Regions from separate parts of the Rossellomorea sp. GAMAL-10_SWC genome, predicted to be linked through region 1. Evidence: a T-box and tRNA genes for the amino acid it is inferred to sense, from the RefSeq annotation. Region 1 holds a T-box; the other regions hold tRNA genes.

The links. The T-box of region 1 lies ahead of lysS (lysine--tRNA ligase). A T-box ahead of a tRNA ligase gene usually reads a tRNA of that ligase, here a tRNA-Lys.
Region 2: it has a tRNA-Lys gene. The T-box ahead of lysS (lysine--tRNA ligase) is inferred to sense a tRNA for this amino acid. The anticodon was not compared.
Region 3: it has a tRNA-Lys gene. The T-box ahead of lysS (lysine--tRNA ligase) is inferred to sense a tRNA for this amino acid. The anticodon was not compared.

What each region holds. Positions count from the first base shown of each region.
Region 1 covers NZ_CP144911.1:2,139,654-2,150,415, reverse strand. The annotation lists gene V5E38_RS10430 (exodeoxyribonuclease III) at 1-669, shown strand, start outside; gene V5E38_RS10425 (NUDIX hydrolase) at 821-1,438, shown strand; gene V5E38_RS10420 (serine hydrolase domain-containing protein) at 1,612-2,547, shown strand; gene V5E38_RS10415 (rhomboid family intramembrane serine protease) at 2,782-3,399, shown strand; gene V5E38_RS10410 (EAL domain-containing protein) at 3,734-3,955, shown strand; gene V5E38_RS10405 (hypothetical protein) at 3,960-4,160, shown strand; gene V5E38_RS10400 (GGDEF domain-containing protein) at 4,157-4,471, shown strand; gene V5E38_RS10395 (hypothetical protein) at 4,507-5,016, opposite strand; gene V5E38_RS10390 (hypothetical protein) at 5,167-5,319, shown strand; gene lysS (lysine--tRNA ligase) at 5,384-6,952, opposite strand; T-box leader at 7,024-7,295, opposite strand; gene V5E38_RS10380 (DUF6944 family repetitive protein) at 7,403-8,071, shown strand; gene V5E38_RS10375 (DegV family protein) at 8,609-9,472, shown strand; gene V5E38_RS10370 (DUF3243 domain-containing protein) at 9,628-9,876, shown strand; gene V5E38_RS10365 (MDR family MFS transporter) at 10,240-10,762, shown strand, end outside.
Region 2 covers NZ_CP144911.1:4,129,885-4,140,646, forward strand. The annotation lists gene cls (cardiolipin synthase) at 1-1,405, shown strand, start outside; gene V5E38_RS19935 (M15 family metallopeptidase) at 1,523-2,341, shown strand; gene V5E38_RS19940 (GntR family transcriptional regulator) at 2,418-3,146, opposite strand; gene frlD (carbohydrate kinase family protein) at 3,207-3,989, opposite strand; gene V5E38_RS19950 (SIS domain-containing protein) at 4,053-5,066, opposite strand; gene V5E38_RS19955 (amino acid permease) at 5,169-6,533, opposite strand; gene V5E38_RS19960 (sugar phosphate isomerase/epimerase family protein) at 6,557-7,378, opposite strand; tRNA gene V5E38_RS19965 (tRNA-Leu) at 7,785-7,867, opposite strand; tRNA gene V5E38_RS19970 (tRNA-Lys) at 7,881-7,953, opposite strand; tRNA gene V5E38_RS19975 (tRNA-Gln) at 8,076-8,150, opposite strand; tRNA gene V5E38_RS19980 (tRNA-Gln) at 8,416-8,490, opposite strand; tRNA gene V5E38_RS19985 (tRNA-Asp) at 9,030-9,105, opposite strand; tRNA gene V5E38_RS19990 (tRNA-Val) at 9,118-9,193, opposite strand; tRNA gene V5E38_RS19995 (tRNA-Glu) at 9,204-9,278, opposite strand; tRNA gene V5E38_RS20000 (tRNA-Ser) at 9,286-9,376, opposite strand; tRNA gene V5E38_RS20005 (tRNA-Asn) at 9,384-9,458, opposite strand; gene V5E38_RS20010 (SprT family zinc-dependent metalloprotease) at 9,542-9,994, opposite strand; gene cmpA (cortex morphogenetic protein CmpA) at 10,296-10,406, shown strand; partial or broken gene V5E38_RS20020 (helix-hairpin-helix domain-containing protein) at 10,396-10,762, opposite strand, start outside.
Region 3 covers NZ_CP144911.1:4,257,691-4,268,452, forward strand. The annotation lists rRNA gene V5E38_RS20680 (23S ribosomal RNA) at 1-2,091, opposite strand, end outside; tRNA gene V5E38_RS20685 (tRNA-Ala) at 2,172-2,247, opposite strand; tRNA gene V5E38_RS20690 (tRNA-Ile) at 2,268-2,344, opposite strand; rRNA gene V5E38_RS20695 (16S ribosomal RNA) at 2,437-3,986, opposite strand; tRNA gene V5E38_RS20700 (tRNA-Ala) at 4,069-4,144, opposite strand; tRNA gene V5E38_RS20705 (tRNA-Pro) at 4,154-4,230, opposite strand; tRNA gene V5E38_RS20710 (tRNA-Arg) at 4,236-4,312, opposite strand; tRNA gene V5E38_RS20715 (tRNA-Leu) at 4,323-4,409, opposite strand; tRNA gene V5E38_RS20720 (tRNA-Gly) at 4,418-4,492, opposite strand; tRNA gene V5E38_RS20725 (tRNA-Leu) at 4,522-4,604, opposite strand; tRNA gene V5E38_RS20730 (tRNA-Lys) at 4,626-4,701, opposite strand; tRNA gene V5E38_RS20735 (tRNA-Thr) at 4,709-4,781, opposite strand; tRNA gene V5E38_RS20740 (tRNA-Val) at 4,785-4,860, opposite strand; rRNA gene rrf (5S ribosomal RNA) at 4,866-4,981, opposite strand; rRNA gene V5E38_RS20750 (23S ribosomal RNA) at 5,101-8,038, opposite strand; rRNA gene V5E38_RS20755 (16S ribosomal RNA) at 8,192-9,741, opposite strand; gene lysS (lysine--tRNA ligase) at 10,102-10,762, opposite strand, start outside.

The DNA of each region.
Region 1 (10,762 bases):
ATACAAGAAACGAAGTGCCAAGAAGATCAAATAACTCTGGAATTAGACGGTTATTATCAATTTTGGCATTCTGCAGTAAGAAAGGGTTATTCTGGTACTGCAATTTTTACGAAACATAAACCATTAAATGTTAGTTTTGGATTTAATGGTAAAGAAGAAGATCAAGAAGGAAGAGTATTAACCTTAGAATTCGAGAAATTTTATATGGTAAATGTTTATACGCCAAATTCTCAGCGAGACTTAGCTAGATTACCAATAAGATTAAAATGGGAAGATGATTTTAAAAGCTACTTAAATAAGCTCGATGAACAAAAACCTGTCATCTTATGTGGAGACTTAAATGTCGCACATAATGAAATCGATTTGGCAAATCCAAAATCAAATCGCACGAATTCTGGCTTTACGGAAGAAGAACGTGGTAAAATGACAGCATTATTAGAAAGTGGTTTTACTGACAGCTTTCGATTTTTAAATCCAACTAAAGAAAGTTCATATAGTTGGTGGTCTTATATGGCAAAGGTCCGAGAACGAAATATTGGATGGCGTATTGATTATTTTATTATTTCAAATAGATTACAAAATGAATTAATAAATTCAGAAATTCACTCTCACATTATGGGAAGTGATCATTGTCCCGTTGTTTTAACGATGGAAAATTCGATCATTTAATTTTAGAAAAAAGCTCTAAGGTTTTAGAGCTTTCTTTTTTTATATAGGCATTTAGTAAGTCAACGAGAAGCAATTATGCGTAAACTAACTTTAGGACAAAGTATAGATTGTTAAGAAGACTACCTATAAGTAGAAAAGGAAGTGGATTCCTATGAGTATAAAATGGTTAGAATGGGCACAGAGAATCCAAGCAATTTCTCAAGCAGGATTGACCTTTACGAAGGATGTTTTTGATAAAGAAAGGTATGAAGAACTAAGACATATAAGTGCTGATATTTTAAATCATTATTCAGAATTACAAATTGATGAAATCGAAGGATTGTTTCGCAATGAACGGGGGTATCCCACACCAAAGCTTGATGTTAGAGGTGTCGTTTTTAGGAACGGTAAAATATTATTAGTAAAAGAAAAGCTAGAAAATAAATGGTCTTTACCAGGTGGTTTTTGTGACGTTGGATTATCAGCTTCAGAAAATGTAGTAAAAGAAATATTTGAAGAATCAGGCTATAAAGTTGAAGTGAAAAAACTATTAGCAGTATTAGACATGACAAAGCACGACCATCCACCTCATTCATATCACTACTACAAATTATTTATACAATGTGAAATTGTTGGTGGTAATCCCTCAATTGGAACAGAAACAAGTGATATTGATTTCTTTGATCAAGAGCATTTACCAGAGCTTTCTCTCAATCGAAATACTGCTCCTCAATTAGATTTAATGTTTGAATATTATCGAAATCCTAATAAAGAAACTTGTTTTGATTAAAGATCATTTTAAAAATAGATAAGATGTTAAAAAATCATTTTAGAGTTGCTAGCGCAGCTCGATTTTGTTTTAAAGGGGACAAAATATTAAAAATGATTGAATGAATGAAATATATACATATTTGGAATTAAAATAGAAGGAACTTACTAACTCAACTCAAAAGGAGAAATGATTTGAAAACCAATTTTATGGATTATGTAAAATTCGAAAATGAATTAAAAAAAGAACGCATTTCTACTTGTCTTATTTATCAAAATGGAGAAATTAAATATAATTTTTATAAAAATTCAAAAAGCGAAACAAAACTATTCAAAATTAATTCTGTTACGAAAAGTGTTTTATCGATGTTAATAGGAATTGTCATTGATAAAGGATTTATAGAAAGTGTTGATGTACCAATTACTAAATTTTTTCCAAATATTGAATCGAAAAAAAGAGACATTACGATCGAACATTTGCTCACTATGACAGCTGGATATGATTGGCAAGAGTGGGGAGAATGGGGTGGGCGTCCATTTCCAATGATTAATAGTAAAGACTGGATCCAATATGTACTAGAAAAAGAAATGGTTAATAAACCAGGTGAAAAAATGATTTATGATTCTGGAGCATCTCAAGTACTTAGTGCAATTATTCAGATGGTAACGAATGAAAAACTTTCTACTTTCGCAAAACGAATGTTATTTGATCCTTTAGGTATAAAAGAGTTTATTTGGCACGAAGATTCAAAAGGAATTAATATTGGGGGATTTGGCTTAAGTTTAACGACAGATGATCTACTAAAGCTTGGGATCTTAATGATGCAAAAAGGAAAATGGAATAATACACAAATTATTTCAAGTGAGTGGATTGAAAAATCAACAAAAGCGAAGTACCATACATATCCGCATGTTGGTTCATATGCCTATCATTGGTGGGTGCTTGAAAATAATGAGTTAAAGGATCTTGATTCAACGATCTATTTTGCCATGGGATATGGAGGTCAATTCATCTTTATTTCACCAAAAAATCAATTCGTAGCTGTTTTTACAAGTGCAAAATATATTAATACTTCTACCCCATTAAAAATCATTCAAAAATACTATCCTTTACTATTAACAAATGAATAGGACTTAAAATGGGAGTAAAGGTGGATACGTAAACCAAGGATTAATAATCCTGTATTGCCTACTCTTTTATATAATCTTTTTAAAATACCCTTAATCCTATAATTCCTATTCCTACCTCTAAATTTTGTATGATTTTTTTATTTGAGAATAGGAGTTTACGGAAAAATGTCGAATTAAGTAATTAGAATATATAAATAACAACTTGATAATAGCTCCAAGAAGGGATGAAGATTGATGTTTTTGGTGACAGAAGACTTCAAAACGTTTATTAGGAAATATCCAATCACAACAATTATGGTTGGTTTATGTACTATCTTAGCGATTATTACGACATTTTTAGGTGGGTATACGATTGAAAATATCATCAATTTAGGTGGTTATGAGCACGAATTAGTAAAACAAGGTGAAATATGGAGACTTTTTACTTATGCATTTATGCACGGAAGCTACGCTCATTTTTTTATGAATATGACTTTTATGATTATTTTAGGTAGACCTTTAGAAAGAGCGTTAGGTTCAGTTAAATTTTTATTATTTTATTTATTATCGGTTATTCTTACTGGACTTATTATTAATTTTAACTATTCGCCTAATACAGTTGAGACAGGGGCATCCGGTGTAGGCTATGCTTTTTTAGGAATGTATTTATTTATTACCGTATTTAGAAAAAATATGCTCTTTTCTGATGATCGTAAGTTTGTCATAACATTTTTAGGAATTGGATTACTATCCTCATTAATTATCCCGTCGACAAGTTTAACTGGTCACTTGGCAGGTATGATCATCGGTTTTATGATTACTCCTCTTTTATTAAAAAAGGGTGCACGGTTTCAAAACTCTGTTAATGTTTAGTGTACATATTGAGAATAAGTTTTAACATTAGAAATATTTTTCAAAACAAACCTAGTTCGGATTGAACTAGGTTTGTTTTGGTTTGGATTTAGTTGATAGTTAACGTTAGTTATAGTTAATTTCCATTTTTTTGACGTTGAGAAACGTAAATATAAAAGTTAAAATAACCTTAAGTTAATTATCCTAAGATAATAATTAAGTATGAATATATAACCAGAAAGGTGTTGTAAATGCAGAAAAACTTGAGAAGACACAAAAAATTCTCGTTCTATGCACTTTCATATTACTTCTTGTTCGGTATTATTTAGATTATTATGTGAATTACTTTAATTGAATATTATTTTGGGAAAATCGATTTGAGTATCTCAATCTTAAAAGGTTTCATTTTCGACTTTCAATTGATGATTTTGGAACAGGCTATTCTTCTTTTAGTTATTTACAACAATTTCCATTTGATAAATTAAAAATAGATAATGCATTTATTGATGATATTAATGTCTCTCTAAACTCTATATTATATTTTAACTACTTCAACTATGCTTACGATTTATGGTAAAAGAATGGATGCTGAAAAAAAAATAAAGGTATTAGTAAATGATTTAGAATGCAAGAAAACCGAGCTAGAAGATCTTTCATTAAAAGATCCTTTAACGGGAGCATTAAATCGAAGAGGACTACACGACTTGATTCTATCTGATTTAGAAAAAACAACTGAAACTGAATTAAACTGCTCATTTTTGATTTTTGAATTAAAGAATTGATTCGTTCGAATGATTATTTAGGGCGATGGGGTGGAGAAGAATTTTTAATCGTATTACCAAATACACCGTTTAATCAATCGAAAGAAACAGCTGAAAGACTTAGATGTGCGATTGAGAAACACGAATTTCATTATGAAAGTCAAATCATACACGTAACAATGACGTTTGGACTATCGAAATTTAATCTACAAAAAGGTGTAGTTGAGAGTATTAATCGCGCTGATAAGGCTATGTATGCAGGAAAACAAAACGGGAAAAATTGTGTTATTTGTTACGAAGATTTGAACGGTGAAACACCTTCTAGATTATAGAAGGTGTTTCTTTTGGTAGAGTGCTCATTTTTAATTTAAATATCATATAGATCTATAATCCTGTCTGCTGTTTGACGGTTTCTACATAATTTGTAGAGATCATTAAAAAATCGTTCAACTTCATTAGGAGTGCTCGGAATTGGTATATCTACTTGAAGAGAACCAAATACTTGTTTGAAATAGGATTTTCGTTCAGCGTTTTTACCGTCCCGTTTCAATGGATTATAATTCCAAACTAGCGAAAATTGTCCATCTTGCTCACGAATTTCTCTTATTTCTGCAACTGTTGTAGATTTATTTTCAACATATATGACTAAATAAAAATTGTCATTACGATGCCAGTCGATTAATAGTAAATAATAGCTTTCTTCCTCGACTTTACTTAAATGAAAGGCTGAAACAATTGGTTTACCGTTTGTCCATTGTTGAAAATTTTGTAATGTATTGAAAGTTGTTGGTATTTCTTCAATATTAAATAAAAAATTATTTGAAGCCATCCAATTTTTAATCTGATTTGAAATACTGATTGCAAATTCTTTTTTCATCTTCTACCTCAACAATTAATTAAGTCCTTTTCATTATCATATCATCAAAATCAGACTATTAAAATTCCTCCTTGTAATAATCTACCATCTATAAGTTAAAGTCCAATTACTCATATTATTAATGATGATTTAACTAAGGAGGATTTTATAATGGCAAGAGGTAAAAGCTTTAATCATAAGAAAAAAGGTCATGAACCAACTCATCCAAAAGGATCACTAGTCGCTCCTGAAGACCGTAAACATGAAGATCGAGAAGAAGATTATATTGTGACAGAAGAAGCATTTAAAAATCGTATTCAATAGAAATAGATAAAAATGGGACTCAGATTTTAAAAATCTGAGTCTCATTTTTATTTTTGCCCTTATATTAACCTTTGTTGAAGTTAAATAAATGGATTAACTGATTTTTATTCACTGCTTGAAACAACAATGGAATAGGTGGCCCACTTGTTCTATTTAAAACAAGCTGATAGATCATTGTGAAAAAAGATTTTTGATTTGCTTTCATTATTTTTTTATCGTCATGATAACAAATCGAGTATAATTCTTTCATTAATTCAGTTTGATTTTGGAGCTCGGTATTTAATAGATAGTCACATAAATTTTTCAACCAATATTGCTGTTCTTCAGTTAAAGAGTGATAAAATTCAAAAGCCTGTTTTTCATTTATTATAATATTTTTTTGTTGATTGTATTTTTTAATCCAATATTCAGCCAACTGACTAATTTTCTGTATTTCAATGGATGAGTAAGTTTCTCCATTATTAACAAATATGTCTTTTAAAAGATCTATATTGTAATTAACGAGAGGCAGAATGCTAGCTACATGATTAAACTTTGGATATTTTTTATCAATTTTGCCGTTATGTGCAAATTCGACCGATTGGCAAATATCTAAATCGAGTAAAGATTGATCAATATAATTTGATTGATACCGTTCAAATTCTGAATAGTTTTTAATCACGTCTTCATCTAGACCAATCTTAAATGGTGCTGTTGGTTTATATTTAGCAAACATAAAGAGAATCACTTCGGGTAAATAGATTTGCATTAACTCAGCTGGGGTTATTAAATAACCAGAGGAGCTCGACATTTTTTGATTTTGACCTTTTATGCTAATAAACTCATAAGGTGTATAATGAGGTGCATCATAGTCAAATATAGCTTTAGCAATTTCTTTTGAAACATTGTAACTCCCGGTTTCAGATGAATGATCTCTTCCACCAGGTTCGAAAACCACATCTTCTTTCATCCACCTCATTGCCCAATCAATTTTCCAGTTTAATTTAATATTGTTTGAAACTTCTACAGATAATTGATTTGAAAATCCACAACGGCATGTATAATCTAAAGTTTTGCTTTCCTTATTATATTGAGTTATTGAAGGATCATCTTTCTCACAATTTTCACAGTACAGAGTAATAGGGTAAAAATCATTACGTTCTTGTTCAGTTGGAACACTTGTTTTGAACTTCATTAAAATATCATAAATTTCTTTTCTTTTTTCAATAGCATATATTATGTCTTCATTGTATCTACCGGATTTGTATTCTTTACTTTGATAAATAAACTCAACCTGAATTCCTAGTTCAGTTAAGGAATTTTCAAATTCCTTTTCAAAGTGTTCAGCGAATGTTGAGTGACAACCAAATGGGTCAGGAATATTTGAATAAGCTTTCCCTATAAAACGATGATAAGTTGGATCAATATTATTTGGGACCTTCCTAAAACGATCAAAATCATCCCAAGAAAAGATAAATCTTGTTTTCTTACCTAAATTATTTAAAGCTTTCACAACAAAATAAGTTGTAATGATCTCACGAAAATTTCCAATATGAACCGATCCGGATGGACTTATGCCAGATGCACATACATAAGTTTCTTTATTTGGATATTTTTCAATTAATTCATTTGCGATTTTATATGCCCAGTGCATGTTTTCACCTCAAAATTATTTTTATTTAACTATTGCAAATAAAAAAACTCCCACCCCCAAGATTTAATCATCTTGAGGACGAGAGTTTGTAAACTTCGTGGTACCACCCCAGTTTATTGATATGTTACCATACCAACCTTATTTAGGTACGGCACGAATGCTTATACCCTATCTCTATAACGGGAGAACCCGTCGTACCATCCCTAAAGTGAACTAGTGAACTTTAGTTCCATACGAAGCTCCAAGTCTTTTTTCATAAAGTCTATTATTACTCCTTTTTCAGCACACAGGAGTTCTCTGTAAATAATTTTAACTTTACTACTTTTCTCTTCATAGCTTTTAAATTTCGAAATATTAATTGTTATTATATTAATCAAAACAATATTAATTGTCAATTAAATTTAAAGTTGAATAAACTAGTTTAAATACTGTTTGAATGGAGGTGCCAAATTGAGGGATTTAGTTGATGATTTACCCCTAATCGGTGCATATTTTTTATTATTAGGTACATCAACGGCTGCAGTTGGTATTTCAAGTACAAAAATCGTAAGTGAAAACTTTGGTAGAAGTTTATTCGCTAAAGGTAATGCAATCGAAGCTTTTGGCAACACCATTCAAGCAATTGGAAGAGAAAAATTATATGAGAGAGCAAAAAAAGAAAATGAAAATGAAATAGAAAAAGAATATGAATTAACAATGATGATTGGTGCTTGGATTCAAGCAGCCGGAAATGCTACAAATACATTTGCAACAAATTTAGAAATTGAAGGAATGGAAAAAGAAGGTATTAGGTTAAACGCGCTAGGAGGTATTATACAATCAATTGGTGCTCAAATTGAAACAACTGGAGCATTGATTGAGGGGACGCAACTAGATAAAATTGAGGCTTATGGCAATCAATTAATCGGTTTAGGAGCTTTAATTGACGGTATTGCTAATGTGGCGTTACTACGTGATAAGACTATATTAGGTAAAGATTTATTACTTGTTGGTAGCTGGGTACAAGTGTTCGGATCCATTTTAATTATTTATGCATTGCGTCAAAAAAGAAGTGAAGATGAAAAAAAACAATTAGAATATCGATATGGCTATTATCCAAATCAACAGTTCGAATGGTAAATTAATAATTTTTTGTGAAGAATATGAAAAAAAGAAGGTATATATTAGTTAATAGCAAATATTATTAGTGAACTACTCCCACCACTTAGCTAACGCTTGAAGTGGGGACTTCTCGATTCCGTGACGAAAGCAACCTTTCATCTCCACGAGCGTTACTTCCCACAGTTCCTGCGGTAGATGTCCAACGAATGGAGGCTCTTTCGTTACCTTAGTTATATTACGAGTGGAAGGGTGACGGGCTTGGTTTTCGCACTATGTCTTATTTGTCCACTCAACCTCTATAACTACTTATCAAAGAACAATTCATAAGAAAATCATAGCATATAACCATATGCTTTTCTATCGAAAAAAGGCAATTCACATCCCACCTACTGTTGGACTAAAATCCTTCACACACTTGAGGAAGGAGACTTCTTGCCCGATTATGTTAAAATTATATTAAACCATTTTGTTTTTCTGTAAAAGCATTTTGTGAGAGAATAGAATTTATGCGTTTAAATAGAATAAACCAATTTTTTGAAACAGAGGTATGATTAGATGAATTTAAAAATTATTACGGATAGTGCGGCTGATTTACCAAAAGAGATCATTGAACAATATAATATTGATGTCATTCCACTACGAGTTTATTCAGAAGATGAAAAAGAATATTTTGATGGTTTAACATTGGATTCAAAGACTTTATTTAATGAAATGCGTAATGGAAAAGTATTTAAAACGTCTCTTCCGTCTTATGAGTATATTTATAATACCTTCGTTAAATATGCAAAAGAAAATACACCATGTATCTATATAGCGTTTTCTTCTGAACTTTCAGGTACATATCAATCTGCAGTAATGGTAAAAAATGAATTTGACGAGGAATTTCCTGATTTTGATTTAGAGATATTTGATACAAAAAGTGCATCAATCGGACAAGGGTTAATTGCTGTTAATGCTGCAAAGCTTGTGATGGAGGGAGCTACAAAAGAAGATGTTGTTATTAATATTAAACATAGCATACAACATATAGAACATATCTTTACAGTGGATGACCTTCAATATTTGGTGCGTGGAGGTCGCTTGAGTAAGGTTGCTGGTTTTGTCGGCAATTTATTAAATATTAAACCGATCTTACACGTTGAAGATGGAAAGTTAATTCCACTTGAAAAAATTAGAGGTTCAAAAAAATTGATAAAAAGAATTCTTGAAATTATGGAATCTAGAGGGACAAATTTATCAACTCAATTAATTGGTATTTCTCACGGTGACGATCAAGAAAAAGCAATTGAAATTAAAAATGCGATGGCAGAGACATTTGGATGTAAGGAATTTGTCATTAATTCAATCGGTTCTGCTATAGGTGCTCATGCAGGGCCTGGTACTTTAGCGATATTTTTTATGAACGAGAATAAAAAATAAAATAACTAAAAGAGCTAATTTTGCAAAATGGTTAGCTCTTTTTATTTAAATTTTCTGATAATATTACCCGGATAATAATTCATACATAATTACTTCATAAAAGGCAAATAGTATTTATGTAATCTTCAACAACTATTATTATGAGGTGAAAAACGATGTCAATTTTAGATAACTGGGATCAATGGAAAGATTTTTTAGGTGATCGTTTAGATGCAACAGGTGAAAAAGGTGTTGGTGAAGGTGCTATTTCTGAAATGGCATATCGCTTAGGAAATTATTTAGCAAATGAAGTTGAACCAAAAAATGCAGAAGAACAAATTTTAAAAGACCTTTGGGAAGTTGCAGATGAACAAGAACAACATACAATTGCTCATCTAATGATGAAGTATGTTAAAAATAAATAATTAAAATAATGTGATTAAAAAATAGCCCTGTGAATAGAATCATAAGGGCTATTTTTATTTGTTTTATTATTAAAACTTTCTGTTTGAAGCAACAAAGTAGGTTTACAAAGAAACAATAAAAATAATTAAATATTAAACTTGAAAAGGACATATAATTAACATATACTGTACTTATTGTGAGTACTGTTTTCGGATTAAGGACAATTACTATTTACATTTTAATTGTTTTTTTGTATGATAGACTTTCTGTTCAAATTTCGCTTTTATCATAAAATGTTTTTTTGCACTAATAAATAGAATGGAAAATTTGAACGAATTTCAATACTGCTTAACAAAAATAGATAGAAGAAATGGGGATAATATATGAATAATCAGCAAAACTCGGCTGACACGCCGTTTAGTGTAAAAACGATTATTGGTCCAATGATGGCAGTAATCGTAGGTATGATCATGGTTATTTTAGATAGTACGGTAGTAAACGTAGCATTACCTGGAATTACCGAATATTTTAAATCTGATTTAACAAAAATGCAGTGGACGATTACAGGATATACATTGGCATTATCGGCTGTTATACCACTTGCAGGCTGGATGTCTGATCGTTTTGGAGCTAAGAAAATTTTCTTATTAACGATTTTGTTTTTTACAATCGGATCAGTTCTTTGTTCTGTAGCTCAAACACCTGAACAGTTAATTTTATTTCGAGTAATACAAGGAATTGGTGGAGGAATGGTTGCGCCAATCGGTATGGCAATTATCTTTAGATTAGCTCCTCCAGAAAAAATCGGTTCAATTATGGGGATGCTTGGAATTCCGATGTTACTTGCGCCTGCATTAGGTCCGGTTATCTCAGGGTGGTTTGTTGAGTATTCTACTTGGCATTGGA
Region 2 (10,762 bases), 2.0 Mb from region 1:
TATAATTCTAGCAGGAGTACTAGTGTTTATTGAAAAAAGAGATGTTGTCGCCACATGGGCGTGGTTAATGATCTTACTTTTTATACCTATAGTGGGATTTTTACTATATCTATTTTTAGGTAGACAGCTAAAACAAAAGAATTTCTACCATCTATCGACCAAAGAAAGAACTTATCTACAATTGGCGGTTACAGACCAAGCTAATAAAATTCATAATGATCAAAGTTTTCTTCAAGATGAGCTACTATCAAAGCATTCACAAATAATTATGATGAATTTAAAATCAGCTAACGCTTTATTAACGATAGATAACGAGATCCACACGTTTCGAGATGGACACGAAAAATTTAATTCTCTATTTAAAGACATCCAACTTGCCCAAAAAGAAATTAATATCCAGTACTATATCATCCAGCGTGATTCATTAGGAAAGAAACTTAGAGATGAACTTTCAAAAAAAGCGGCAGAAGGTGTGAAAGTACGAGTCCTGTATGATGACATTGGTTCAAAAAGAATCACCCCTTCTTTTTTCAAAGAACTTATTAAACATGGTGGTGAGGTAAGAGCTTTCTTCCCTTCTTTTTTAAGACTAATCAATTTTCGATTAAATAATAGGAATCACAGAAAACTATGTATTATTGATGGAAGAATTGCTTATATAGGAGGATTCAATATTGGAAATGAATATCTGGGTATTGATCAAAAATTTGGTTATTGGAGAGACACTCATTTTCGTATAATGGGAGAATCAGTTAACCAAATTCAAGGTAGATTTATTTTAGACTGGCAACAAGCTACTAATCAACCTATACATAATATAGAAGAATTCTCATTTAATAATGAAAAAAATATTGGAAGTACCCCTATCCAAATAGTTGCAAGTGGACCAAATTCAGAGACAGAACACTTAAAAAACATGTATGTTAAGTTAATTATGTCTGCCAAAAAATGTGTTTATATTCAAACACCGTATTTTATTCCAGATACAAGCATTATGGACGCATGCAAAATCGCAATTTTATCCGGTATCGATGTAAGAATAATGATTCCAAGTAAACCTGATCACCCATTCGTGTATTGGGCATCTCTATCGTACGCTGGAGAACTTTTATCGTATGGGGCAAAAATATTACTTTACGAGAATGGTTTTTTACATGCTAAAACAATCGTTGTTGATCATGAAGTAGCTTCGGTAGGAACTACGAATATTGATACACGTAGCTTTAAATTAAATTTTGAAATAAACGCAATTACCTATTCAGAAGAAAAAGCTTCTGAGCTACAAAATCTTTTTTTACTTGATAGTAAACATAGTAGTGAGCTTACAATTGAAAAATATCAAGAGCGATCAGTCATAATCAAGTTAAAAGAAGCAATCTCTCGCCTCTTATCTCCAATATTGTAAATAAAAACATTACTTAACGGTAATGTTTTTTATTTTATCTTATAGTTTCAAATTGAAAGGTAATGTGAGCTTTTCTGTAGAATAATCGTTATTGTTAAAAGTAAAGAAGGTGAAATTATGAGAATTATTAAGAAAATATTTGTAGTTTTTATAACTCTTTCAATCCTATCGATAAGTTTCTTTACAAATCCAACTTCTACATATGCAGCAAATAAAGTTTATACTGTAACTGCAAATAAATTAAACGTCCGTAGTGGGCCTAGTACATCATATAAGTTGATTGGTTCAGTTAATAAAGGCCAACTTTTAATGGTTATTAAAAAACACTCCAATGGATGGTATAAAATTAAGTTTAAAAAATCAACAGGATTTATAAATGGAGAATATGTGACGGCGGAGTTCACTAATGTTAAATCATTAGATAAAAGTATTATTGTTGACTTGAAATATAACACAACTAATAACTTTACTGGCAAACGTATTTATAATTTTAGTCAAGCAATACTTAGGACAAGCACAGCAAAAAAGTTAGCAAAAGCAAACGTAATCCTTAAAGAACAAGGATATACTATTAAAGTTTGGGATGCTTATCGTCCTTTATCTGCACAACAAACACTTTGGAACGCATATCCTAATTCGAATTATGTAGCTAAACCTGATCCTAAAAATATCCGTGGACACCAACTTGGCGCAACGGTAGATATTACAATATGTACTTTAGATGGAATAGAAGTACATATGCAATCTAAATTCGATGATTTTTCTTCACGAGCATCTCGAAGTTATAAACGAAGCAGTGAACAGGAAAAGAATTATCAAATTATGGATAAGGCAATGAGACAAGTAGGTTTTGTAGGCTATTCTAAAGAATGGTGGCATTACTCAGATAATAATCAAAAATTTAAAGCTATCCAGGTAATTCCTGCAAATTATTAATGCAAAAACTCACTTTTAAATAATAAAAGTGAGTTTTTTTATAAAAATATGTATTCTATTTAAAATAGAATTATCTCTATTTTGTGCGATGAACGGTTAAGGTTACTTTACTTGTTTCACACATAAATGTTGAAAGGTGGACAGGTTCCTCATTTGAATCATAGGCTATTTTTAGGATTTTAAAGAGATTGGCTCCTATATCGCATTCAAGGTAATTAGCATATACTTTTGTCGCACCGATTACGTCGATAATTTTATCGTTGCTTAGGATTTCCGTATTATAGTCCTTTGAGAGTACTTTATATGTGGATTCATCTGTTGCAATTTTCTTTTCCAAATCAGGAAAACGAATTAGTGAGTAATGTGCAATATCATAAAAAAGTGGACGGTCGTTCACATACATAAGTCGCTCAAGCTCTAGCACGCGACTTCCTTCTCCAACTTTAAGATGTTCTGCAACATCCTTTGATGCAGGGATGACTTCACTTCTAAGGATTCGGGAATTTGGAATCATCCCTAGTTGGTGGCTAAACTCCGAGAATCCGCTTACAGATAGCAGTTCATTATTAAACTTATTCGAAGCTACAAATGTCCCCCTGCGTGGTATGCGTGTTAATGTACCATCCTTCACTAATTCCTCAATAGCCTTTCGAATAGTGATTCGACTGACATTATACGTTTCACAAAGCTCAGCTTCTGTGGGAATCTGTTGATCTGGTTTATATTTCCCTTGTTGAATATCATTCTGTAGCATTTGCCTAATCTGCATATAGAGAGGCTGTGGGGTTGAAGAATTTAGGTTCATAATTTTCATCCTATCCGTCAATGTTTTTCAACATTATTATACACTGCCGACTAGTCATCGTCACCATGCACCTAAATATCCAATTGTTTTTGTAGCCGTTTTAGTCCCCAATTCCAAACACTGTTGGATCGAATGGCCCTGTAAAGTACCAAAAAGAAAACCAGCTATGAAAGAATCTCCTGCTCCCATCGTATCTACTACATTATCTTCCAATACTCCAAATTGATAAAAATGTTTCCCGTCGAAAGCTAAAGATCCATTTTCTCCAAGCGTAGCAACAGCAACCTTGGAACCTTTTGTTTTTACCTCCTTTAAAAATCCCCTGATATATTCATCATCTTTTTTATAAGAAAAAAAGGAATAGTCCACATAACTAGGTAGTTTCTTTACTAAATCGTGCTCTAACTGGTCTGAAAAATCAAATGCAGTAAGTAAGCCTTTTTGTTTAAAAAGTGGATAATACTCCTCAACATGTCCCCATATACCAGCGTGGACGAGTTGATGGGTTTGAATAAACTCCAGTTCTTCATCAGTTAATGTGAACTGTGCCATTACTCCTTCATCGTAATCTCCAAAATGACGGTCATTATTAACCAATTCAACATAGGTAACCGCTGTTTTTCCTATCTTTTTAGAAATAAACGATGTATCGACACCCTTACTTTGAATTGACTTAATCATTTGTTCACCATAGGAATCACTTCCAACCCACCCGATATACGAAGAGTCCGCCCCTAACTCCTTTAAATAGACAGCAACATTTACCGGATTTCCTCCAGGATACACTTTCTCGTTTGTAAGATAGACATCCATACAGTTATCGCCGACTGTAACAATTCTCATCTAATCCCAACCTTCTTTTTATTCTAAGAAACGAGCACTACTATGTAGTGCCCACTAAATATTTTAATATTCTACTTTGCGGTAGTATCTTCTTAGGTCTAATGAGTGGTTTCTTTCCTTTTCCAGGTAAACACTGATTCGACTTAAGACCGCCCAGTTAACGCTAACAGAAAAATGTTTTCTAAATTCCTCACTAATGCCTTGCAATTCAAAGTCCTTTGTATCAATAACAGTTAATTGATTTGTAACTTTTTCAGCAAATCTTTCAACACGATCCATCAATGGTCTTGTTTCATCTTCTCCTTTAAGTAAAATAACACTAGTATCTTCAACAACTAGCTCAAGCGTACCATGGAAAAACTCTGCTGCATGGATGGACTTTGCATGAATCCATTGCATTTCCTCCAAAATACACATTGCGTATGAATAAGTGTTACCCCACAAGTTACCTGAGCCCACCATCATATGATAATCTGTATCCTTATGTTTAATAGCAAATTCCTCAGCCTTATTATCAAAGTCTTTTACAGCAGCTAAAATTGCTTGTGGCAACAAGGAAACTTCTTTTGTGAACTGTTCATATTGCGGAAATTCATTGTTATTATACATGAAGCGAAATACTACCATGTACAACAACATAAAGAACGTATCAAAGGAATGCTTTTCCGAGCCGGTTGTAATACAGTAATCTACTACCTGGGTTAATGGAGTATTTGGCTCCGCTACTAATGCAATTGTAGTAGCTCCTCTTTCTTTACAAAACTCTGCTGCTGCAACAGTTTCTTGTGTTGTCCCTGAAACTGAGGTGAAAATACATACTGAATCCTTTGAAAAATGCTTATTGTTCATGACCATAAACTCCGCCGCGATTTCGGCATGTACATTGATCGTTGAGTTTGATTCTAAAATATATTTATAAGGATACATCATTGCAATCGTTCCGCCAGCACCAATCAGGAAAAGATTGCTGTAACCTTTTTGACAGATTGAATCGACGATATCCTCAATTTTACTTCTAAATGCAAGTCCTTCTTTTTCTACAAGTTTTAAAAATAACGCTTCATCAAATTTTAACATGGTTAGATCCCCCTAAATTATATTTGTTATGTCTTGTATTATAATTAAATATAACAAATAAAGCAAGATTTTTCAAAAAATTAAAAAGCTAGTAAAAGAACACTAGCTTCCTGAAATAATTGAATTCTTCTCTAGATTACCGCCATTTTTCTTATTCGGCCCGTACCGTTTTTCCCAGTAAAAGTAAACAGGTAGTCCGGTAACGATAACAATGAATGCAGCTACCATCCCTTGCCATGGAGCCCAAGTAAACGTACCCCAAGCAAGCCAAGAAGCTCCAATAATTGCTAAAATCGTCGTTAGTCTCCACATTGGCATCCTGTAAATCGGGTTATAGTCCTCTCTCTTACGGCATTTATAAACCGCTACAAAATCCAAAATATTAATCACTAATTGAATTAATGTGAAATAGCCTAGTAAAGTCGTTAAATTAGTTGCAAAAACTAGAATACATGCATAGGTAACTTGAACAATAATTGAAAAACTTGGTGTTTCATACTTTGGATGGACACGACCAAAACGTTGGAAAAACAGCCCGTCCTTCGCCATCGCGTATTCTAACCTAGGTTGAAACATGATACAGGAACTTAGTGATCCTAAAATAACTATAATTGCAGTAATCGCAACAAACGAAGAAGCAATATGAGATAGTCCTGGTATATACTTAACCGCATCAGAAACAGCTGCGCTAGAACCTATCAATTTACTAAAAGGCATTAATCCAATTACGCAGACTGCTAGCAAAGTATATAAGATTAATACAATAAAGACAGAGCTAATTAGAGCACGCGGTAGCGTTTTTCCAGGATTTTTAAATTCACCTGCCATAAAACAAATAGCGGCCATACCTGTGTATGCCCAGGTTGTTGCAGAGACACCACCGATTAGACTCGTTTTTACAACTTCTCCATGAGGCGTATAGGAGAAGTTCCCCGGGTGCATATACATTAAACCTAGAACAATAACAATAATGAACGGAATGATTTTCACGGCGGTAATAATTACTTGAAAAAGCCCGCCCTCTTTTACACTACGATAATGAATTGAAGTTATGATTAAAATGATCGCAACCCCTAACAACTTACCAGCAACTCCTGAGAAGAATGGGAAAAAGCTTGCCAAGTATGAAACTACTGCTAGAGCCATAATCGAAATAGATGGTGGATCAAGTGCCCAGAATGTTGCCCATCCATATAAAAAGGCTAAAGGTCTCCAGCCTGCTTTATTCAAATAAACGTAACCGCTTCCATTTTCAGGGTAAGCAGTTGATAATTCCGCAAGAACCATTACTTGCGGAATAGCGATAATACCGCCAATAATCCAAGCTAAAATAGAAATAGAAGGGGTTCCCGCTGCTTTTGCTACATCACCAGACGAGACAAAGATACCTGATCCTACAGTCGTACCAACTGCAATTGCTAATGCCGACCAAAATCCAAGCTTTCGTGTAAGCGTAATATTACTCATAAAGGCTCCTCCAAATTTTTAGATTATACAATTCCTAATTCATTTAGTTTTACTAAGGATTTTTTAACAGCATCTAGTGGATTTTGATAGTAAGTTGACCCCATAATTTCAAGAGTGCATGCCCCATCGTATTGGTGCTTTTGAATGCTTTTTACATATTCTCTCCATTGTAAATGACCATCATCTAAAGCAAGATGAGAATCTGTCTTGCGATCACCATCTATTAAATGGAAATGACATAACTCAGGAAGCAATAAAAAATAATCATCCGGTGTTTCACCAGCCAGGTTCATTGCAACAGTATCAATCATCCCTTTTAAATAAGGGGACTTTATTTCGTCAATCATTCTCTTTAATTCCCACGTATTAATAATTAAATTAGATTCGAATTTTGTTAACGGTTCGAGTGCAAGAGTGATACCCTCCTGCTCTGCCACCTTTGTAATTTGATATATTGATTCACTTGCATATTTCCACGATTCTTCTTTTGTTAGGGAGAAGTCACCGATCCCTGAAGTAATTACCATCTTATCCGTCTCCAATTCCACAGCAGAGTGAATATTTTCAATAAAATAATCAATACTCGTTTTTCGCCAATTCAGATCTGAAGCAGCAAGATTGTAAGGATAAATGCATTGTTCTGGCGTATAGCAGACTATTTCCATACTTCTAGCTTTAATTTCTTTCTTTATCTCTCTCAAATTGCAAAGCAAATTTCTATACACATAGAGATGTGGTTCACCAGCCCATAATTCAATGCTACTGATGCCTAATCGGTCCATACAATCCAAAAAATATTGGATCGGAAAATGCTTGAATGTAATATTCATCCCTGCTATTTTCATTGATTACCTCCTTTCACTTAAAGTCATTTCATTTGTTATGCTTTGTATTATAATCAAGAATAACATAAAATACAATAAATTTTTAAAATTTTTAATATTCATTTTAAAGTCTTACAAATTCTAGTACCGTAACCAACTGATTTATAAATGTCATACAATTTTTAAACACAAAAAAGGCCTCTACATCACGTAGAAGCCTTATTTCTTTTTATATAATTTGATGCACAATATTTTAAAATTGTATTCTACTATCAAGATAGCACATCTAACACTTTAAAATTCAATAAAAAAGATGTTACCGAAAACATCAGTAACATCTTACAATTTTATCTAATATGGAGTAAAAAGGAGTACGGCCTTTAATTCCAAAAAATAATTAATTTTTGAAAACCCTTGAAAACACTGATGCGGCCGAGAGGACTTGAACCTCCACGGAGAAACCTCCACTAGGCCCTCAACCTAGCGCGTCTGCCATTCCGCCACGACCGCGAATAAACAAAAGTGAGCCATGAAGGATTCGAACCTTCGACCCTCTGATTAAAAGTCAGATGCTCTACCTACTGAGCTAATGGCTCGTAATAATTAAAAGTAATTATAACTAAATACAATATATCTTTAAACCAACTTACTGTCTACACGATCGCATCTAAGATAAAAGCAATCCCCTTACCTTAAACATATTAATAAAAAACTAAAATGGCTGGGCTACCTGGATTCGAACCAGGGCATGACGGAATCAAAATCCGTTGCCTTACCGCTTGGCTATAGCCCAATGATATTACATCATGAATCAACTTCTCCGAGTAACCTTCATGAACCCGCACCGCAGGATTTTTTTTATGTTGTTTTGCTTCTACTTCTAGAATTAACTCCTCAAGATAAAAAACAATCCGACAACTTCGAAATTCATCTTTATCTAGAGTGCGAGTATGCTACATGAACCTACACCGCAGGATTTTTTTTATGTTGTATTGTTAATACCTCTCGAATTACTCCTCAAGATAAAAAACAATCCGACATCCTTACAAAAAAACAAATGGCTGGGCTACCTGGATTCGAACCAGGGCATGACGGAATCAAAATCCGTTGCCTTACCGCTTGGCTATAGCCCAATGAACTAGCTGCATGATCTACTTCCCCGAGTATGCTACATGAACCTACACCGCAGGATTTTTTTTATGTTGAAATGTTTTAACCTCTCGAATTTACTCCTCAAGATAAAAACAATCCGACATTTCAATATACTTCTTTGCTAAGTACGAGTAACCTACATGAACCTACACCGCAGGATTTTTTTTATGTTGAAATGTTTTAACCTCTCGAATTTACTCCTCAAGATAAAAACAATCCGACATTTCAATATACTTCTTTACTAAGTACGAGTAACCTTCATGAACCTACACCGCAGGATTTTTTTTATATTGAAATGTTTTAACCTCTCGAATTTACTCCTCAAGATAAAAACAATCCGACATTTCAAAATATTTATTATAAAATAGAAATTAACTCTATAACCCTAACAATAGAATCTGTAGAAGCTTATTGTTCAACTTTGGATCTAACTCTCAAAATAGAAAGGCTAACTCCAAAAACCCACTCTTACTATTTTTCTCCAAATAAAGAAAAAAATACTACAATTTGTAGTAAATAATGGCGGTCCCGACCGGGATCGAACCGGCGATCTCCTGCGTGACAGGCAGGCATGTTAACCGCTACACCACGGGACCATATGTAATTAATGGTGGAGGATGACGGGCTCGAACCGCCGACCCCCTGCTTGTAAGGCAGGTGCTCTCCCAGCTGAGCTAATCCTCCAGGATAAAAATGGTGACCCGTACGGGACTCGAACCCGTGTTACCGCCGTGAAAGGGCGGTGTCTTAACCGCTTGACCAACGGGCCTTATATATGGCAGAGAAGAAGGGATTCGAACCCTCGCACCGCGTAAACGATCTACACCCTTAGCAGGGGCGCCCCTTGAGCCACTTGGGTACTTCTCTATAATAATGGCTCCGCAGGTAGGGTTCGAACCTACGACCACTCGGTTAACAGCCGAGTGCTCTACCACTGAGCTACTGCGGAAAAATACTAATCTTTTCATCAATTGCTAAAACGTGATGACAAGTATTAATATAAACTAAATGCCTATTAGATGTCAACACTATTTATAATAGTTTTAATGGACTTTTGCATGATCCACATACATAGCGGCTTATGTCCACTTTTCTTTTTCTTAAGAAAGCTTGCCCACACCCTGAACATCTATATTTATACTTATAAGAATGCGTTCTTTTTTTTATTGAGTTTAGTGGTTTACAATACCTAGGTGCACCTACCTTTTTTAATAGCTCTTTAAAATCTCTATCTTCGTGCTTATATCCTTTCTTCATAATATGAAGATGATAATGACATAGCTCGTGTAATATGATCCCCTTTAACTCTCCAATTCCGTGTTCTTCATAATAAAACTTATTTAATTCGATATTACTTGTCTTTAATAAATACCTACCACCAGTTGTCCTCAATCTAGTATTGAAAGAAGCTTGGTGGAGAAATGGTCGATCGAAATAAGTGATTGATAGTTCTTCAACTAGTTTTTGTATCTCCTCATTATCCATTTATGAATCGCCATCCTTTTTTCTTCTTTATTATACTGAACAACTCACAAATTCTTGGGTATGCGCATACATTAAACTTACAAATGAGAATTTCAAAAGATCTTATTAGTACGATTTATGCTAAATGGGCTGCTCTTAGTAAATCTCTCTACAACGGCGTAATTTTTACTATCAAAATGAACAATACAGTTATCCTTTTAATACAGTGTATCGGAAGGTTACCCCTCACTCATTTATTTCATCGCCCATCCTCAAAAAAAGATGGGCGAAGATTTTTAAGTTGGAGGTTTTCATCATGGTAATGCCTAGTTGGCTTAAAACTCAAATGCAAAAAGCATTTTATGAAAAAAACCGTTATCAAATTAAATTATTGAATCAATGTTGGTTTTATTATCAAAAAATTAAGCTTTGACGATTTCTTTCGATTCAATTGGTAACATAGATAAACCTACTCTTTGTTTCTTTTGGTCTACTTCAGCAATCCATACTTTTACTACCTGACCAACCGATACAACATCAAGAGGATGCTTAATAAATTTGCTACTTATTCTAGAAATATGAACAAGGCCATCATTCTTTAGCCCGATATCAACAAACGCACCAAAATCGACTACGTTTCTTACTGTTCCTTCAAGTTCCATTCCTATTTTTAGGTCTTCAATTTGAAGAACATCTTGGCGAAGGATTGGTGCTGCTAATTCATCTCGTAAATCTCTTTCAGGTTGCATTAATGATGCTAAAATATCTTTTAGAGTAATTTCACCAATA
Region 3 (10,762 bases), 2.1 Mb from region 1:
CCTGTCGCGGGTAACCTGCATCTTCACAGGTACTATAATTTCACCGAGTCTATGGTTGAGACAGTGCCCAAATCGTTACGCCTTTCGTGCGGGTCGGAACTTACCCGACAAGGAATTTCGCTACCTTAGGACCGTTATAGTTACGGCCGCCGTTTACTGGGGCTTCAATTCAGAGCTTCTCCCGTAAGGGATAACCCCTCCTCTTAACCTTCCAGCACCGGGCAGGCGTCAGCCCCTATACTTCGCCTTGCGGCTTCGCAGAGACCTGTGTTTTTGCTAAACAGTCGCTTGGGCCTTTTCACTGCGGCTCTCCCGGGCATACACCCAAAAGAGCACCCCTTCTCCCGAAGTTACGGGGTCATTTTGCCGAGTTCCTTAACCATAGTTCTCTCGCTCACCTTAGGATTCTCTCCTCGCCTACCTGTGTCGGTTTGCGGTACAGGCACCTATTTCCTCGCTAGAAGCTTTTCTTGGCAGCGTAGAATCAGGAACTTCGGTACTATATTTCCCTCGCCATCACAACTCAGCCTTATGATGTGCGGATTTGCCTACACATCAGCCTAATTGCTTGGACGCGCATATCCAGCAGCGCGCTTACCCTATCTTTCTGCGTCCCTCCATTGCTCAAACGGAAATGAGGTGGTACAGGAATATCAACCTGTTGTCCATCGCCTACGCCTGTCGGCCTCGGCTTAGGTCCTGACTAACCCTGGGAGGACGAGCCTTCCCCAGGAAACCTTAGGCATACGGTGGACGGGATTCTCACCCGTCTTTCGCTACTCATACCGGCATTCTCACTTCTAAGCGCTCCACCAGTCCTTACGATCTAGCTTCAACGCCCTTAGAACGCTCCCCTACCACTGATACCATACGGTATCAATCCGCAGCTTCGGTGATACGTTTAGCCCCGTTACATTTTCGGCGCAGAGTCACTCGACCAGTGAGCTATTACGCACTCTTTAAATGGTGGCTGCTTCTAAGCCAACATCCTGGTTGTCTAAGCAACTCCACATCCTTTTCCACTTAACGTATACTTTGGGACCTTAGCTGGCGGTCTGGGCTGTTTCCCTCTTGACCACGGATCTTATCACTCGTAGTCTGACTCCTATGGATAAGTCATTGGCATTCGGAGTTTGACTGAATTCGGTAACCCGTTGGGGGCCCCTAGTCCAATCAGTGCTCTACCTCCAAGACTCTAACACATAAGGCTAGCCCTAAAGCTATTTCGGGGAGAACCAGCTATCTCCGAGTTCGATTGGAATTTCTCCGCTACCCACACCTCATCCCCGCACTTTTCAACGTGCGTGGGTTCGGACCTCCATTCAGTGTTACCTGAACTTCATCCTGGACATGGGTAGATCACTCGGTTTCGGGTCTACGACCACGTACTATATCGCCCTATTCAGACTCGCTTTCGCTGCGGCTCCGTCTCTTCAACTTAACCTTGCACGGGATCGTAACTCGCCGGTTCATTCTACAAAAGGCACGCCATCACTCGTTAACGAGCTCTGACTATTTGTAAGCACACGGTTTCAGGTTCTCTTTCACTCCCCTTCCGGGGTGCTTTTCACCTTTCCCTCACGGTACTGGTTCACTATCGGTCACTAGGTAGTATTTAGCCTTGGGAGATGGTCCTCCCAGATTCCGACGGAATTTCACGTGTTCCGCCGTACTCAGGATCCACTCAAGAGGGAACGAGGTTTCAACTACAGGGTTTTTACCTTCTTTGACGGACCTTTCCAGGTCGCTTCATTTACCCCGTTCCTTTGTAACTCCGTATAGAGTGTCCTACAACCCCAAGAGGCAAGCCTCTTGGTTTGGGCTATCTTCCGTTTCGCTCGCCGCTACTCAGGAAATCGCTATTGCTTTCTATTCCTCCAGGTACTTAGATGTTTCAGTTCCCTGGGTCTGTCCTCAGTACCCTATGTATTCAGGTAAAGATACTACTCCATTACGAGTAGTGGGTTTCCCCATTCGGAAATCTCCGGATCAAAGCTTACTTACAGCTCCCCGAAGCATATCGGTGTTAGTCCCGTCCTTCATCGACTCCTAGTGCCAAGGCATCCACCGTGCGCCCTTTCTAACTTAACTAATTTTTAAAACTAATTGAATTAAACTTACGCAGTTTAATGAATGACATTATCTAGTTTTCAAGGTACAAAATAAAAAAATGGTGGAGCCTAGCGGGATCGAACCGCTGACCTCCTGCGTGCAAGGCAGGCGCTCTCCCAGCTGAGCTAAGGCCCCATTATTATATTAAAAAGATATGGTGGGCCTAAATGGACTCGAACCATCGACCTCACGCTTATCAGGCGTGCGCTCTAACCAGCTGAGCTATAGGCCCATATCTATAATAGAAGGATAATCCTTCAAAACTAAACAAAACAATGAAGAAACATTTCATACATGAACCAACGGTTCATGATGTCTCCATAGAAAGGAGGTGATCCAGCCGCACCTTCCGATACGGCTACCTTGTTACGACTTCACCCCAATCATCTGTCCCACCTTAGGCGGCTGGCCCCTAAAAGGTTACCCCACCGACTTCGGGTGTTACAAACTCTCGTGGTGTGACGGGCGGTGTGTACAAGGCCCGGGAACGTATTCACCGCGGCATGCTGATCCGCGATTACTAGTGATTCCGGCTTCATGTAGGCGAGTTGCAGCCTACAATCCGAACTGAGAATAGTTTTATGGGATTAGCTCCACCTCGCGGTCTTGCAACCCTTTGTACTATCCATTGTAGCACGTGTGTAGCCCAGGTCATAAGGGGCATGATGATTTGACGTCATCCCCACCTTCCTCCGGTTTGTCACCGGCAGTCACCTTAGAGTGCCCAACCAAATGCTGGCAACTAAGATCAAGGGTTGCGCTCGTTGCGGGACTTAACCCAACATCTCACGACACGAGCTGACGACAACCATGCACCACCTGTCACTCTGTCCCCGAAGGGAAAGCCCTATCTCTAGGGTTGTCAGAGGATGTCAAGACCTGGTAAGGTTCTTCGCGTTGCTTCGAATTAAACCACATGCTCCACCACTTGTGCGGGCCCCCGTCAATTCCTTTGAGTTTCAGTCTTGCGACCGTACTCCCCAGGCGGAGTGCTTAATGCGTTAACTTCAGCACTAAAGGGCGGAAACCCTCTAACACTTAGCACTCATCGTTTACAGCGTGGACTACCAGGGTATCTAATCCTGTTTGCTCCCCACGCTTTCGCGCCTCAGCGTCAGTTACAGACCAGAAAGTCGCCTTCGCCACTGGTGTTCCTCCAAATCTCTACGCATTTCACCGCTACACTTGGAATTCCACTTTCCTCTTCTGCACTCAAGTTTCCCAGTTTCCAATGACCCTCCCCGGTTGAGCCGGGGGCTTTCACATCAGACTTAAGAAACCGCCTGCGCGCGCTTTACGCCCAATAATTCCGGACAACGCTTGCCACCTACGTATTACCGCGGCTGCTGGCACGTAGTTAGCCGTGGCTTTCTGGTTAGGTACCGTCAAGGTGCCAGCTTATTCAACTAGCACTTATTCTTCCCTAACAACAGAGCTTTACGACCCGAAGGCCTTCATCGCTCACGCGGCGTTGCTCCGTCAGACTTTCGTCCATTGCGGAAGATTCCCTACTGCTGCCTCCCGTAGGAGTCTGGGCCGTGTCTCAGTCCCAGTGTGGCCGATCACCCTCTCAGGTCGGCTACGCATCGTCGCCTTGGTGAGCCGTTACCTCACCAACTAGCTAATGCGCCGCGGGCCCATCTATAAGTGATAGCCGAGGCCATCTTTCAATAAAGGAACAGGAGTTCCTTTATGTCATCCGGTATTAGCTCCGGTTTCCCGAAGTTATCCCAGTCTTACAGGTAGGTTGCCCACGTGTTACTCACCCGTCCGCCGCTAACTAACGGGAGCAAGCTCCCATTAGTCCGCTCGACTTGCATGTATTAGGCACGCCGCCAGCGTTCGTCCTGAGCCAGGATCAAACTCTCCATAAAAGTTAAGTTTAAATCTTGTATTGCTCAAAAAACTAATAATTGACGTTTACTTCATGTTTTGTTTAGTTTTCAAAGATCATCTTGGTGGAGCCTAGCGGGATCGAACCGCTGACCTCCTGCGTGCAAGGCAGGCGCTCTCCCAGCTGAGCTAAGGCCCCTTATTGAAATGGTCGGGAAGACAGGATTTGAACCTGCGACCCCCTGGTCCCAAACCAGGTGCTCTACCAAGCTGAGCCACTTCCCGTAATATGGCGCGCCCGAAAGGACTCGAACCCATAACCTTTTGATCCGTAGTCAAACGCTCTATCCAATTGAGCTACGGGCGCATATTATAAATGGTACCGAGGGCCGGACTCGAACCGGCACGGGGTCAACCCCCGCAGGATTTTAAGTCCTGTGTGTCTGCCATTCCACCACCCCGGCAGCATATGTGGAGCGGAAGACGGGGCTCGAACCCGCGACCCCAACCTTGGCAAGGTTGTATTCTACCACTGAACTACTTCCGCGTATACTGCTTATAACTTATAAATTTAAATGGTGCGGGTGAAGGGACTCGAACCCCCACACCGAAGTACTAGATCCTAAGTCTAGCGCGTCTGCCAATTCCGCCACACCCGCAAATATTCTCTTTTGAGAAAATGGTGAGCCATGAAGGATTCGAACCTTCGACCCTCTGATTAAAAGTCAGATGCTCTACCTACTGAGCTAATGGCTCAAAAGAGTGCCGACTAGAGGACTTGAACCCCCAACCTACTGATTACAAGTCAGTTGCTCTACCAATTGAGCTAAGTCGGCATATGGTGGAGGATGACGGGCTCGAACCGCCGACCCCCTGCTTGTAAGGCAGGTGCTCTCCCAGCTGAGCTAATCCTCCATCAAACCAAGCGACGTTCTACTCTCACAGGGGGAAACCCCCAACTACCATCGACGCAAAAGAGCTTAACTGCCGTGTTCGGTATGGGAACGGGTGTGACCTCTTCGCTATCATCACTTGATTCATTTTCTTTAGGACATTAATTATTATATCAAAATATCAGTCAAAGTCAATAACTTTTTTAATATTTTTTTATAAAACTTATACCCTCAAAACTAGATAATGTCATTATCAAACTTGTTAGTTAAGTCCTCGACCGATTAGTATCAGTCAGCTCCACGTGTCACCACGCTTCCACCTCTGACCTATCAACCTGATCGTCTCTCAGGGGTCTTACTAGCTTAACGCTATGGGAAATCTCATCTTGAGGGGGGCTTCATGCTTAGATGCTTTCAGCACTTATCCCTTCCACACATAGCTACCCAGCCATGCTCTTGGCAGAACAACTGGTACACCAGCGGTGTGTCCATCCCGGTCCTCTCGTACTAAGGACAGCTCCTCTCAAATTTCCTGCGCCCACGACGGATAGGGACCGAACTGTCTCACGACGTTCTGAACCCAGCTCGCGTACCGCTTTAATGGGCGAACAGCCCAACCCTTGGGACCGACTACAGCCCCAGGATGCGATGAGCCGACATCGAGGTGCCAAACCTCCCCGTCGATGTGGACTCTTGGGGGAGATAAGCCTGTTATCCCCGGGGTAGCTTTTATCCGTTGAGCGATGGCCCTTCCATGCGGAACCACCGGATCACTAAGCCCGACTTTCGTCCCTGCTCGACTTGTAGGTCTCGCAGTCAAGCTCCCTTATGCCTTTACACTCTTCGAATGATTTCCAACCATTCTGAGGGAACCTTTGGGCGCCTCCGTTACTCTTTAGGAGGCGACCGCCCCAGTCAAACTGCCCACCTGACACTGTCTCCGAGCCGGATCACGGCTCTAGGTTAGAATTTCAATACAGCCAGGGTAGTATCCCACCGACGCCTCCACCGAAGCTAGCGCTCCGGCTTCTCAGGCTCCTACCTATCCTGTACAAGCTGTACCAAAATTCAATATCAAGCTGCAGTAAAGCTCCACGGGGTCTTTCCGTCCTGTCGCGGGTAACCTGCATCTTCACAGGTACTATAATTTCACCGAGTCTATGGTTGAGACAGTGCCCAAATCGTTACGCCTTTCGTGCGGGTCGGAACTTACCCGACAAGGAATTTCGCTACCTTAGGACCGTTATAGTTACGGCCGCCGTTTACTGGGGCTTCAATTCAGAGCTTCTCCCGTAAGGGATAACCCCTCCTCTTAACCTTCCAGCACCGGGCAGGCGTCAGCCCCTATACTTCGCCTTGCGGCTTCGCAGAGACCTGTGTTTTTGCTAAACAGTCGCTTGGGCCTTTTCACTGCGGCTCTCCCGGGCATACACCCAAAAGAGCACCCCTTCTCCCGAAGTTACGGGGTCATTTTGCCGAGTTCCTTAACCATAGTTCTCTCGCTCACCTTAGGATTCTCTCCTCGCCTACCTGTGTCGGTTTGCGGTACAGGCACCTATTTCCTCGCTAGAAGCTTTTCTTGGCAGCGTAGAATCAGGAACTTCGGTACTATATTTCCCTCGCCATCACAACTCAGCCTTATGATGTGCGGATTTGCCTACACATCAGCCTAATTGCTTGGACGCGCATATCCAGCAGCGCGCTTACCCTATCTTTCTGCGTCCCTCCATTGCTCAAACGGAAATGAGGTGGTACAGGAATATCAACCTGTTGTCCATCGCCTACGCCTGTCGGCCTCGGCTTAGGTCCTGACTAACCCTGGGAGGACGAGCCTTCCCCAGGAAACCTTAGGCATACGGTGGACGGGATTCTCACCCGTCTTTCGCTACTCATACCGGCATTCTCACTTCTAAGCGCTCCACCAGTCCTTACGATCTAGCTTCAACGCCCTTAGAACGCTCCCCTACCACTGATACCATACGGTATCAATCCGCAGCTTCGGTGATACGTTTAGCCCCGTTACATTTTCGGCGCAGAGTCACTCGACCAGTGAGCTATTACGCACTCTTTAAATGGTGGCTGCTTCTAAGCCAACATCCTGGTTGTCTAAGCAACTCCACATCCTTTTCCACTTAACGTATACTTTGGGACCTTAGCTGGCGGTCTGGGCTGTTTCCCTCTTGACCACGGATCTTATCACTCGTAGTCTGACTCCTATGGATAAGTCATTGGCATTCGGAGTTTGACTGAATTCGGTAACCCGTTGGGGGCCCCTAGTCCAATCAGTGCTCTACCTCCAAGACTCTAACACATAAGGCTAGCCCTAAAGCTATTTCGGGGAGAACCAGCTATCTCCGAGTTCGATTGGAATTTCTCCGCTACCCACACCTCATCCCCGCACTTTTCAACGTGCGTGGGTTCGGACCTCCATTCAGTGTTACCTGAACTTCATCCTGGACATGGGTAGATCACTCGGTTTCGGGTCTACGACCACGTACTATATCGCCCTATTCAGACTCGCTTTCGCTGCGGCTCCGTCTCTTCAACTTAACCTTGCACGGGATCGTAACTCGCCGGTTCATTCTACAAAAGGCACGCCATCACTCGTTAACGAGCTCTGACTATTTGTAAGCACACGGTTTCAGGTTCTCTTTCACTCCCCTTCCGGGGTGCTTTTCACCTTTCCCTCACGGTACTGGTTCACTATCGGTCACTAGGTAGTATTTAGCCTTGGGAGATGGTCCTCCCAGATTCCGACGGAATTTCACGTGTTCCGCCGTACTCAGGATCCACTCAAGAGGGAACGAGGTTTCAACTACAGGGTTTTTACCTTCTTTGACGGACCTTTCCAGGTCGCTTCATTTACCCCGTTCCTTTGTAACTCCGTATAGAGTGTCCTACAACCCCAAGAGGCAAGCCTCTTGGTTTGGGCTATCTTCCGTTTCGCTCGCCGCTACTCAGGAAATCGCTATTGCTTTCTATTCCTCCAGGTACTTAGATGTTTCAGTTCCCTGGGTCTGTCCTCAGTACCCTATGTATTCAGGTAAAGATACTACTCCATTACGAGTAGTGGGTTTCCCCATTCGGAAATCTCCGGATCAAAGCTTACTTACAGCTCCCCGAAGCATATCGGTGTTAGTCCCGTCCTTCATCGACTCCTAGTGCCAAGGCATCCACCGTGCGCCCTTTCTAACTTAACTAATTTTAAAACTAATTGGATTAAACTTACGCAGTTTAATGAATGACATTATCTAGTTTTCAAGGTACAAAGTTGAGAGTGAACTCTCAAAACTAAACAAAACAATGAAGAAACATTTTCATACATGAACCATCGGTTCATGATGTCTCCATAGAAAGGAGGTGATCCAGCCGCACCTTCCGATACGGCTACCTTGTTACGACTTCACCCCAATCATCTGTCCCACCTTAGGCGGCTGGCCCCTAAAAGGTTACCCCACCGACTTCGGGTGTTACAAACTCTCGTGGTGTGACGGGCGGTGTGTACAAGGCCCGGGAACGTATTCACCGCGGCATGCTGATCCGCGATTACTAGTGATTCCGGCTTCATGTAGGCGAGTTGCAGCCTACAATCCGAACTGAGAATAGTTTTATGGGATTAGCTCCACCTCGCGGTCTTGCAACCCTTTGTACTATCCATTGTAGCACGTGTGTAGCCCAGGTCATAAGGGGCATGATGATTTGACGTCATCCCCACCTTCCTCCGGTTTGTCACCGGCAGTCACCTTAGAGTGCCCAACTAAATGCTGGCAACTAAGATCAAGGGTTGCGCTCGTTGCGGGACTTAACCCAACATCTCACGACACGAGCTGACGACAACCATGCACCACCTGTCACTCTGTCCCCGAAGGGAAAGCCCTATCTCTAGGGTTGTCAGAGGATGTCAAGACCTGGTAAGGTTCTTCGCGTTGCTTCGAATTAAACCACATGCTCCACCACTTGTGCGGGCCCCCGTCAATTCCTTTGAGTTTCAGTCTTGCGACCGTACTCCCCAGGCGGAGTGCTTAATGCGTTAACTTCAGCACTAAAGGGCGGAAACCCTCTAACACTTAGCACTCATCGTTTACAGCGTGGACTACCAGGGTATCTAATCCTGTTTGCTCCCCACGCTTTCGCGCCTCAGCGTCAGTTACAGACCAGAAAGTCGCCTTCGCCACTGGTGTTCCTCCAAATCTCTACGCATTTCACCGCTACACTTGGAATTCCACTTTCCTCTTCTGCACTCAAGTTTCCCAGTTTCCAATGACCCTCCCCGGTTGAGCCGGGGGCTTTCACATCAGACTTAAGAAACCGCCTGCGCGCGCTTTACGCCCAATAATTCCGGACAACGCTTGCCACCTACGTATTACCGCGGCTGCTGGCACGTAGTTAGCCGTGGCTTTCTGGTTAGGTACCGTCAAGGTGCCAGCTTATTCAACTAGCACTTATTCTTCCCTAACAACAGAGCTTTACGACCCGAAGGCCTTCATCGCTCACGCGGCGTTGCTCCGTCAGACTTTCGTCCATTGCGGAAGATTCCCTACTGCTGCCTCCCGTAGGAGTCTGGGCCGTGTCTCAGTCCCAGTGTGGCCGATCACCCTCTCAGGTCGGCTACGCATCGTCGCCTTGGTGAGCCGTTACCTCACCAACTAGCTAATGCGCCGCGGGCCCATCTATAAGTGATAGCCAAAGCCATCTTTCAATAAAGGAACAGGAGTTCCTTTATGTCATCCGGTATTAGCTCCGGTTTCCCGAAGTTATCCCAGTCTTACAGGTAGGTTGCCCACGTGTTACTCACCCGTCCGCCGCTAACTAACGGGAGCAAGCTCCCATTAGTCCGCTCGACTTGCATGTATTAGGCACGCCGCCAGCGTTCGTCCTGAGCCAGGATCAAACTCTCCATAAAAGTTAAGTTTAAATCTTGTATTGCTCAAAAAACTAATAATTGACGTTTACTTCATGTTTTGTTTAGTTTTCAAAGTTCACCTTGTCGCTCTGAGGCGACTTAAACATCTTAACATTTTCTGTTGAATGTTGTCAATGTTTTTTTAAAAGTTTTTTTCGTTGTCATTTCGTATTAATGTGACAACGTTTAATAATATAACACCTATAAAAACAAAATACAATACCTAATTTTAAATTCTTTTTATTCAGATAGTTTCTACCAGATTCCAATAAATAAATGATGTCCTTATTCTATTAAAAAGATACATCCAATCATAAATAAAACTGGCTAAAAGTATTCTTTTAGCCAGTTCGTTAAATCTTATTTATGTCTCATTAATGGGAACAATAGAACGTCACGGATTGAAGGAGAATTAGTTAACAACATAACTAATCGATCAATACCTATTCCAAGACCACCAGTTGGTGGCATACCATGCTCTAATGCTTCGATGTAATCATCATCCATCATATGTGCTTCGTCATTACCAAGCTCACGTTCTTTAAGCTGTGCTTCAAAACGCTCTTTTTGGTCAATTGGATCATTTAACTCTGTAAATGCGTTAGCATGTTCACGTGCCACAATAAATAACTCAAAACGATCAGTAAAACGAGGATCGTCAGCATTCTTTTTCGCAAGCGGTGAAATTTCTACAGGGTGACCATAAATAAATGTAGGTTGAATTAATGTTTCTTCAACTTTTTGTTCAAAGAATTCGTTAATAATATGACCAACAGACATATTCTCATTAACTTCAACATTATGTTCTTTAGCAAATTGTCTTGCTTGCTCAACTGACATCTCTGGCCAGAAATCTACTCCACAAGCTTCTTTAATCGCATCTACCATATGAAGTCTAGTCCATTTTGGCTCTAGGTTGACTGTGTACTCACCGTAAGGAATAGTAGTAGTACCTAAAACTTCTTTAGCGATATGAGCAATTAGGTTCTCAGTAAGTTCCATAATGTCTGCATAATCAGCA